Gloeocapsopsis sp. IPPAS B-1203: one gene and its partners. Each later gene encodes a partner of the first gene's protein in a complex. Links are inferred from orthologs where the notes say so. Each region holds a gene or a part of one and is shown in the gene's direction. Other genes may lie near its edges.

Evidence for each region. The genes of interacting proteins can lie anywhere in the genome.
Region 2: the proteins of accD (region 1) and accC are in contact, whole or in part, in a solved structure (PDB 8UXZ), measured with the Escherichia coli proteins. The link is inferred for Gloeocapsopsis sp. IPPAS B-1203 from one-to-one orthologs.
Region 3: the proteins of accD (region 1) and accB are in contact, whole or in part, in a solved structure (PDB 8UXZ), measured with the Escherichia coli proteins. The link is inferred for Gloeocapsopsis sp. IPPAS B-1203 from one-to-one orthologs.

The regions. Positions count from the first base shown.
Region 1 is NZ_PEIG01000010.1:224,342-227,362, reverse strand. The notes cover bases 161-3,021. They hold accD (acetyl-CoA carboxylase, carboxyltransferase subunit beta), read left to right. Parts: upstream 161-1,055; coding sequence 1,056-1,988; downstream 1,989-3,021. Other genes in these bases: glgB (1,4-alpha-glucan branching enzyme), read right to left, coding at 2,320-3,021; CSQ79_RS18450 (protein-tyrosine phosphatase family protein), read right to left, coding at 329-874; CSQ79_RS18455 (putative signal transducing protein), read left to right, coding at 161-215. In the rest of the region: more of CSQ79_RS18455, read left to right, coding at 1-160.
Region 2 is NZ_PEIG01000006.1:94,647-97,742, forward strand. What follows is about bases 1-2,936. They hold accC (acetyl-CoA carboxylase biotin carboxylase subunit), read left to right. Parts: upstream 1-754; coding sequence 755-2,119; downstream 2,120-2,936. Other genes in these bases: CSQ79_RS12240 (flavin monoamine oxidase family protein), read left to right, coding at 1-38; cutA (divalent-cation tolerance protein CutA), read left to right, coding at 119-463; CSQ79_RS12260 (YggT family protein), read right to left, coding at 2,135-2,425; psbX (photosystem II reaction center X protein), read left to right, coding at 2,777-2,896. UniProt on the Escherichia coli protein: This protein is a component of the acetyl coenzyme A carboxylase complex; first, biotin carboxylase catalyzes the carboxylation of the carrier protein and then the transcarboxylase transfers the carboxyl group to form malonyl-CoA.
Region 3 is NZ_PEIG01000010.1:124,348-127,460, forward strand. The notes cover bases 1-2,953. They hold accB (acetyl-CoA carboxylase biotin carboxyl carrier protein), read left to right. Parts: upstream 1-1,182; coding sequence 1,183-1,725; downstream 1,726-2,953. Other genes in these bases: CSQ79_RS18010 (peptidylprolyl isomerase), read right to left, coding at 1-145; efp (elongation factor P), read left to right, coding at 560-1,117; CSQ79_RS18025 (ArsR/SmtB family transcription factor), read left to right, coding at 1,792-2,139; CSQ79_RS18030 (GerMN domain-containing protein), read right to left, coding at 2,370-2,953. Outside these bases: more of CSQ79_RS18030, read right to left, coding at 2,954-2,978; CSQ79_RS18035 (LmeA family phospholipid-binding protein), read right to left, coding at 3,086-3,113. UniProt on the Escherichia coli protein: This protein is a component of the acetyl coenzyme A carboxylase complex; first, biotin carboxylase catalyzes the carboxylation of the carrier protein and then the transcarboxylase transfers the carboxyl group to form malonyl-CoA.

The DNA.
Region 1 (3,021 bases):
TAAGAACCACAAGCAAGCGCTGGGAAGCTGAGTTGATGTGTCAACTACTAACGGCTCACGATATTCCAGCGCGGATAGTTGATTTAGGTATCACTTCTTATTTTGGTAGTGGTAGCCCAGCTGCTGTGCAAGTCCATGCCCAAGATCGGTGGGCTGCGTTACTCTTGCTTAGTCCAATCGAAACTGAGGACAGCGATATACAGCCTAGCGATTAAAATTGCTGCTGCACTCAAGCAAACAGCATTATTAGATCTTGCTCTTTGCTAGTTCTGTCGCTTGCGCTTTGGGTTGTAGCGGTAGTTGAAATGTATCTATATAGTGCTCGGCATCAAGTTAACTTCCCTCTAAATCGATTACACTCATCCAGCAACATATTCAGTTCCGCAGCAACTTTCCAAGGATTGCGACCCTTAAAAGGGGCAGCGACGACTGCTTCATAAGGGTTTTTTCCAGTTTGTTTAACGGTTGCGATCGCGGCTTTGTTGGAGAATCCTCGTCCAGCCACAAGCCAAGCTGCTAAAACATGCCCCGTACGCCCAACGCCGCCAGAGCAATGAACAACAACTTTCTCATGATTCTGATTGGCGGCAGCTAAGAATGGTAGAATTTGGCGGATCAGAATTTCAGCGTCGGCAAAGTGAAAATCCTCGATCGGTGTCCAACAAACTTGGTCGATTCCGAATGTCTGTCGGTAAACATCAAGCAGATGGGAATAGCGAGTGAGTTGAGATTCAGGAAGCAAACAGCAGACACGCTTTATGTCTTGGTGCTGCATAAATTCAATCCACTCTTTCACTTGCTCGTTGCAATATCCAGGACGAGCAGAACCAAACACGATGGGTTCGTCCTCCGAGGCTGAAGCAAATTTATACATAGTGAGTGCATCAAATTGTTCAATCTGCTAAGGGTAAACGGGAACGTTAGCTATAAACTTCAAGCGCCATTTTTTAATAAAATCTCTACAATCTAAAATGCAAAATTGGATGATTTTATTTCCAAGCGACTACCGACTTGATTAAGATAAAGATTGCTACTACAAAATATGGCACAGTTTAATGTCTCTGTTTGATTGGTTTGCAAATCGGCGAAAATCTGGTCCTATTAGCCAGGAACGCCAAGAGCGTGACATTGCTGATGGGTTGTGGAGTAAATGTGTGGCTTGTGGAGTCTTGGCATATACCAAAGACTTGAGAGCTAATCAAATGGTCTGCCCAGAGTGCGGATATCATGTACGGGTAGACAGCAATGAACGCATCCGACAGCTGATTGACACGAATACCTGGCAACCACTCGATGAGTCTCTCAGTCCTACCGACCCGTTACAATTTCGCGATCGCAAAGCTTATAGCGATCGCATCCGCGAAACTCAGGAAAAAACTGGGTTAATCGATGCTGTGCAAACAGGTTTCGGACAACTTGAAAAACAGCCTGTCGCTTTGGGAGTGATGGACTTCCGGTTTATGGGCGGTAGTATGGGTTCTGTCGTTGGCGAAAAAATTACGCGCTTAATTGAACGCGCCACCCAAAAGCGCTATCCCGTAATTATTGTCTGTGCGTCTGGTGGAGCCAGAATGCAAGAAGGAATGCTGAGCCTGATGCAGATGGCAAAAATTTCGGCTGCGTTAGAATGCCATCGCGAAGCTCAACTTTTGTACATTCCGGTTTTGACTAATCCCACAACAGGTGGAGTCACTGCTAGCTTTGCGATGTTAGGAGATATCATCTTAGCTGAACCCAAAGCAACAATTGGTTTTGCAGGACGCCGCGTTATTGAACAAACGTTACGCGAAAAGTTACCAGAAGAGTTTCAAACCGCAGAAGATTTATTGCAGCATGGCTTTGTTGATGCGATTGTGCCCAGAACTCAACTGAAAAAAACGCTAGCTCAACTCATTAGCCTACACCAACCTGTGACTCCTACCCACCACCAGCTATTGCAATTAGAAGCGATCGCTTTATCTTCCACTATTGCTGATCCTGGCAAATAATCGACTATAGAGGGATGAAAAGCTAGGCTTAGCGATTAGTTGCACTAACACATGATGAGTCAATTCTATTTCTTTGCTTAACAGCGATTGAAAAGTAGAATTTCAGACTAACCTTGTGTGTCATTACAACTGATCGCTAAATTATCTTGCATGAATCACAGACGCCTTCCGACTGAAGTCGGGGCTATCAAAACAAAGTGTGCCTCCGCACACTAAAATAAAAGTTTTATTCACTTGTTATTAAGTCCACGGAGGTGAACTATCCTGCGGGAAGCCGCTACGCGTCTACGTTTGTTTAGTTACAAATTTATTCGCCACGCATTTTTTGCTCCTACCTCTTTAAAGCTTCTGCTGTTTTCTCTTGATCGAGTTTCAAAATAAGTACACCCAAAGGTGGTAGACACAAGTCAATTGAGTAAGGGTGATTGTGGTAAGACCATTCCTCAGACCATTTACCACCTAGATTACCCATATTGCTACCACCATATTCACGAGCATCACTATTAAAGATTTCTGTATAAAATCCAAATTCAGGAACACCAATGCGGTAATGCGAATGTGGCTGAGGGGTGAAATTGCAAACAGCAATAACAAAATCTTCCGGTTCTTTGCCGCGACGAATGAATGAAACCACACTATGGCGGTTGTCACTACAGTCAATCCATTCAAATCCTGCTTGTCCAAAATCTTGCGTATGTAAAGCAGATTCCGTGCAGTAAAGCTGGTTGAGGTCTTTCATAAATCGCTTTAGCTGTTGGTGCGGCTCATACTGCAATAAGTGCCACTCTAAATCGCCCCAAACATTCCACTCGCTCCACTGTCCAAACTCCATCCCCATAAACAGCGTTTTCTTACCAGGATGGGCAAACATGTAAGCAAACAAACAGCGCACGTTTGCGAACTTCTGCCAGCGATCGCCTGGCATTTTGCCAATTATATTGCTCTTGCCATGTACAACTTCATCGTGAGACAGAGCTAACATGAAGTTTTCGCTGTGGTGATACCAGATGCTGAACGTGACGTTATTTTGATG
Region 2 (3,096 bases), on another replicon or contig:
TAAACATCAAAAAAGCAACAGCTTTAAAACATCGCTAGACGACCCAGTAGTATTGATCTGCGTAAAAAGGTTCAAGGACAATTAATATAAAGTTCTAATAATTGGAATAAACTCAATTATGAGCAGTACTTTTGATGTAACTCAATACAGTGTGGTATTGGTCAGTACTGGTTCGCAGCAAGAGGCAGAAGCGATCGCCACTTCTTTAGTTAAATCTCAGTTGGCTGCTTGTGTCAGTATCGTCCCAGTTTCGTCAATTTACACTTGGCAAGGAGAACTTTGTCAAGAACCAGAGTGGCAGTTAATTATTAAAACAGATTTAAGTCAATTTCCGGCTTTAGAAGCAAAGATTCAGGAGCTGCATTCTTACGAAGTTCCAGAAGTGATTGTACTTCCTATTATTGCTGGTTCTAGCACTTACCTCAATTGGCTCTCTGGACAATTAAAGAGGAGCGAGGAGTGAGGGATATTTTACTGTTCCCCCTTACTCCTAAATCCTCGCTCCTCACCCCTTCTTGATAAAATGCGGATGGCGAGACTCGAACTCGCAAGGCGTAAGCCACACGCCCCTCAAACGTGCGTGTCTACCAGTTCCACCACATCCGCTTGTGACTAATTATAGATAGTAGCAGATTCAGCGCAATTTCGTCCTATATTTACTGTATGCTGAAGCTACGCGATCGCGTAGCGCTGTAGAAATGTTCTAGGAGTTAGCGAAAGCATTTACTCTAGCTGTTGGTATATTTGCTGGCAAATGCATTTTTCTAAAATACTAATCGCCAATCGGGGAGAAATTGCCCTCAGGATTATCCGTGCTTGTGAGGAGATGGGAATTGCTACTGTTGCAGTTCATTCAACGGTTGACCGTGATTCTCTTCATGTCCAACTTGCGGATGAAGCAGTGTGTATTGGTGAAGCTCCAGGGAGCAAAAGTTATCTTAATATTCCCCGTATTATTGCTGCAGCTTTAACACGTAATGCTACCGCAATACATCCTGGTTATGGCTTCTTAGCTGAGAATGCCCGATTTGCAGAAATTTGTGCCGATCATCAAATTACTTTTATTGGTCCATCACCCGAAGCAATTCGCGCTATGGGTGATAAATCAACCGCCAAAGAAACGATGATTCGAGCCGGTGTACCAACTGTTCCTGGTAGCGATGGGTTGCTCAAAGATGAACTTGAAGCACAAGCGATCGCTCGTAAAATTGGTTATCCTGTCATCGTCAAAGCTACAGCAGGTGGTGGCGGACGTGGAATGCGCCTTGTCCGCGACGACAACGAAATCACTAAATTCTTTTTAGCGGCTCAAGGCGAAGCGGAAGCTGCCTTTGGTAATCCTGGACTGTATCTTGAAAAATTTATTGAACGCCCTCGTCATATTGAATTTCAAATTTTTGCAGATAGCTACGGTAATGTGATTCACCTCGGCGAACGTGATTGTTCCATTCAACGTCGTCATCAAAAATTGTTGGAAGAAGCACCAAGCCCAGCACTGAACCCAGCACTCCGCGAAAAAATGGGAGAAGCCGCTGTTAAGGCAGCCAAATCAATTGATTATGTCGGTGCGGGTACTGTTGAGTTTTTACTTGCCCCTAACGGCGAGTTCTACTTTATGGAAATGAACACGCGGATTCAAGTTGAGCATCCAGTCACAGAAATGATTACTGGACTTGACTTAGTTGCTGAGCAAATTCGCATTGCTCAAGGCGAAAAACTTCAGCTGACTCAGGATCAAGTAGTACTACGCGGTCATGCGATCGAATGTCGGATTAACGCTGAAGATCCAGATCACGATTTTCGTCCTTCTCCTGGTCGCATTAGCGGCTATTTACCACCAGGTGGACCAGGCGTACGTATGGATTCCCACGTTTACACAGATTATCAGATTCCTCCCTACTACGACTCGTTAATTGCCAAATTAATCGTTTGGGGTCCCGATCGCCCTAGCGCTATCAAGCGGATGAAACGCGCTCTACGCGAGTGCGCACTGACTGGCTTACCAACAACAATTAACTTTCACCAAAGGATTCTAGAAACACCAGAATTTCTTCAAGGTGAAGTTTTTACAAACTTTGTTGAACACGTTATGTTTCCAAAGAAAAACTCTAGCAACTAACCACTCACCATTCCCTTATTGCAAGCGAGAAGCCATTGTCAGTAGCCCTTGCTGACCTAAAAGCAATTCTCTCAACAAGCTGAAAACACCCAGCCAAATAACAGGAGTAATATCGACTCCACCAATAGGTGGTATTAGCTTGCGCAAAGGAGCTAAAAATGGTTCGGTCGTTATAGTAATTACATTAAACGGACGTTTAAGTTCAATTTGGGGATACCAGGTCAAAACGATGCGAAAGAGAAACAACAAGATCATTAATCCAAAGATCAGACCCAGAGTCCAGCTAGTAAGAGTAACAGCGCTCATATCAGGTTAACGGTGAAACAACTAGAAAAGTGACCAAGAATTTGGAAAACAGAAATAGGAGTGAAGGAGTTTAAGTGCTCCTAACTTCTAAACTATAGATTCTTCACATACAGCAATTGATATTTTAATTTTTGTAAACTTTTCATGACTTTATTCTATTTTAACTGTAGAGAGGCTTATGAATAGTGCGGATAAAAATACCTGTAGCTCATAGAAGACTTTTGGGTATCCTGGGCTATTTCTGCTTGTTATTTATCGAAGTGTAAATTCAAAACATTATTAGACAAGCTTCTCAACGGTGTAACAGAAGATTAAAATTAAGATCGAAGTGTGCAAAAAGGTTGCGAATCTATGACACCCTCTTTAATGAATTTCTTTTACAGTTTGCTTGCAGGACTGTTAATCGTTGTCGTTCCGGCAACTGTTGGGTTGATTTTTATTAGTCAAAAAGATAAGGTCGAGCGTTCATAAATCTGTGTGGGAGTCATTATGACTCCCGCTCTATGAAGGTCGGCGCTAGATTTGTGCCACAATTATACGATGTGTAAGTTAGTTGCATACAGTAATCTGTATAAACAATAGTGAACTAGTAGTATGCAACGTAATTAGAATGCCCAGAGATTCCTATGGTTATTTTAAGCTGAACTCGTTAGGATAAGACATACTTGAGA
Region 3 (3,113 bases), 100 kb from region 1 along the record:
AAGCTTTACCATCAGTAATGGCATTTCCAGCTGGCAACGCCGCATTGCTGGGGGAAGTCCACCAGACAACACTTGTTCCAAAAAACATCGCGACCAGCAATAGTACGGTGAGAATTTTTTTCCACCAGCAGTTCAAATTTGTCATGAGATAGCTCAAATGCGGCATGGGTATAAGTTAGGCAATTAGGCTATTAAGGATGTGTTGCAACCTTTCACCCATTGCTTGTCTGCCTGATAGTTGCAATTGACTGGGTATCAACTCATTCATAATCTTGCCATAGTGTAGTTCACTTCAGAATTCAAATTTTATAAAAGGGACGAGTGATTAGTTTTGAGTTTTGTTAGCGTAGCGGTGCCTTAGCACGTTTTGAATTGTTCGCTTTCCAAAGGTGCCGGAGGCATTTATTAAAAAAATTTTCATAGCTCACCCCTCACCCCTCATAACTCCTAGCCTCCCAGCTTTATTTTCCTCCATACTTTATTTAACCCCTTCTATAGCACCACGTTGTAGAGGTACAATGAAATGCCGATTGTCTTGCGCAAATATACACATTGCTTCATGATTTCTAGTAATGATTTTCGACCTGGTGTCACGATTGTGTTAGATGGGTCTGTTTGGCGAGTAGTGGAATTTCTTCACGTCAAACCAGGAAAAGGATCTGCCTTTGTCCGAACCAAGCTAAAGAATGTTCAAAGTGGCAGCGTTGTAGAGCGAACCTTCCGTGCTGGGGAAACAGTACCCCAAGCCAATTTAGAAAAAAGCACGATGCAGCATACCTATAAAGACGGTGATGAATTCGTTTTTATGGATATGGAAACATATGAAGAAAGCAGATTAAGTGCTAATCAAATTGGCGATCGCGTCAAGTACATAAAAGATGGCATGGAAGTCAATGTCGTTCGTTGGGGCGATCAGGTACTTGAAGTAGAATTACCTAATTCTGTCACTTTAGAAATTGTCCAAACTGATCCAGGAGTACGGGGAGACACTGCTACTGGCGGTACTAAACCAGCAACACTAGAAACAGGTGCAACGGTGATGGTGCCTTTGTTTATCTCTCAAGGCGAACGCATCCGAATTGATACGCGTAACGATACTTATTTAGGTCGGGAATAAACAACGAGCAACACGTACTGCTCGCAGCGAATAGCTTAAAGCTCGTAAATGGGGTCAGATACACTGTGCCACTTGATTTTAATGAACTCCGGCAACTTCTGCTAACAATCGCTCAAACAGATATTGCGGAACTAACTCTCAAAAGCGACGATTTTGAACTAACGGTACGTAAGGCTGTTGGTATGAGCAATGCATCACTGCTTGGTGCAATACCAAGTGGCGTAGTAGGTTTAGAATCAACGCCGACTACGCCGCCAACATCTACCACGGCAGTCAATGGATTAGATACTCCATCACGAGGGGCAGAAACTACCTCAAGTGGATTTGTGGCTGGACAAGCTTCTACACCTGCAGCAAAGGATCAGAAATTAGTTGAAGTGGTGTCTCCAATGGTGGGAACATTTTATCGTTCTCCTGCTCCTGGTGAACCTTCATTTGTGGAAGTTGGCGATCGCGTTAGAAGTGGTCAAACTGTCTGCATTATTGAGGCAATGAAGCTTATGAATGAAATTGAAACTGAAGTTTCTGGACAAGTAGTAGAAATCTTAGTGCAAAATGGCGAGCCGGTTGAATACGGACAGCCTTTACTGCGTCTCAACCCAGATTAATTGGGCGCTCTATTGCTAATTGAGTGATTATTGCTAAAATTTAGCAGTTCCTTCAGGTTAATTTTGATGAAGTCAGCGAAGCCTGTGCCGCCAGAAGTTGTGCAACAAGTAGCTGATTACTTCAGCCTTCTCAGTGAACCGATGCGCCTGCGTCTACTGCATTTGCTGAGTGACGGTGAAAAATGCGTGCAAGAATTGGTAGAAGCAACACAAACAAGTCAAGCCAATGTTTCTAAACATTTAAAAATTATGTGGCAAGCTGGAATCCTCAGCCGCCGTAGTTGTGGAACCTCTGCTTATTACCGAGTAGAAGACGATACAATCTTTGAATTGTGCAATGTAGTCTACAATCGCCTTGCCACTCGCATTCAACAACAAGCTAATTCATTTCAAGTGTTAAACCGCAATCGGTAGTAGTTGGCAATAGAACAATTATTTGCCAGATGTACTAAGTATTTCTTTGAAAATCTTTACAAATTAAGCTTTTGCATTGAAAAGCCTCATACTAGTTCGCAATAGTTGAGGGAGTTAGTCACCTGATTAGTATTATAAATTTAAATTTAGATGTGGGGTAGCCATCTTGCCTGCCCACGCTTGCTAGCAGCTATCCCAGAATTAATTCAGTTGACTTACTTGAGTGTAATTTAGAGTTGAAAATTCTCTTTGAAGCTTTGTCTAGTAAGAGGTTGATTTAACATGACGCCTTCACCACCCAGATACTCTAATTTTTGACCTTCTACGTCGATCCACACTTGAGCATTCGGATCTATGGTTGTTGCGGTGTAAACGACTTGCGCTAGGCGACCGCTCATAGAAGCGCTACCACCGCCACTTGTAAACTCTGAAGACAAATCGACGTGTACCCCATCGTTTTGAACTCTAACGTTACGTAGCTTGGTTCCTTGGGGAATTGTGCTACTAACAGAATTGTTTGTTGGTCCTGCCAAGAGTTGTTCAAATGCGGTCTGGACTACTACATTAGGCTCATCACTATTAACGGTAAATGCACTTGGCACAACTTCTAGACTTGTTCCTGTGTCTCTCAACCAATAAACTTGTGCAGTTTGATTGATACCAGGCTGAACAGATGGATTTGTTGCTGGTGAGTTGGGTGTTGTAATCGCCTGCTGTGAATTGGGAGTTTGCGCTGAACGAAACGCCCACCAAGCGCCAGTTCCGCCTGCTGCTAAAACGCCGATTATGACACTAGCAATTACACCAGTAGGAACACGTTTAGCTCTTTCTTGTGTCATGGGGAAAACCCTCCAGAAAATTAGGATAGTTGTGGTGTAAGGAGAACAACGAACAATTCAAATTCAAAGTGGATGGTATGGGGTCAAGGATGAACACTGTGACTGCATTAAAGCTGTAGCTGTTTCAATAAACGA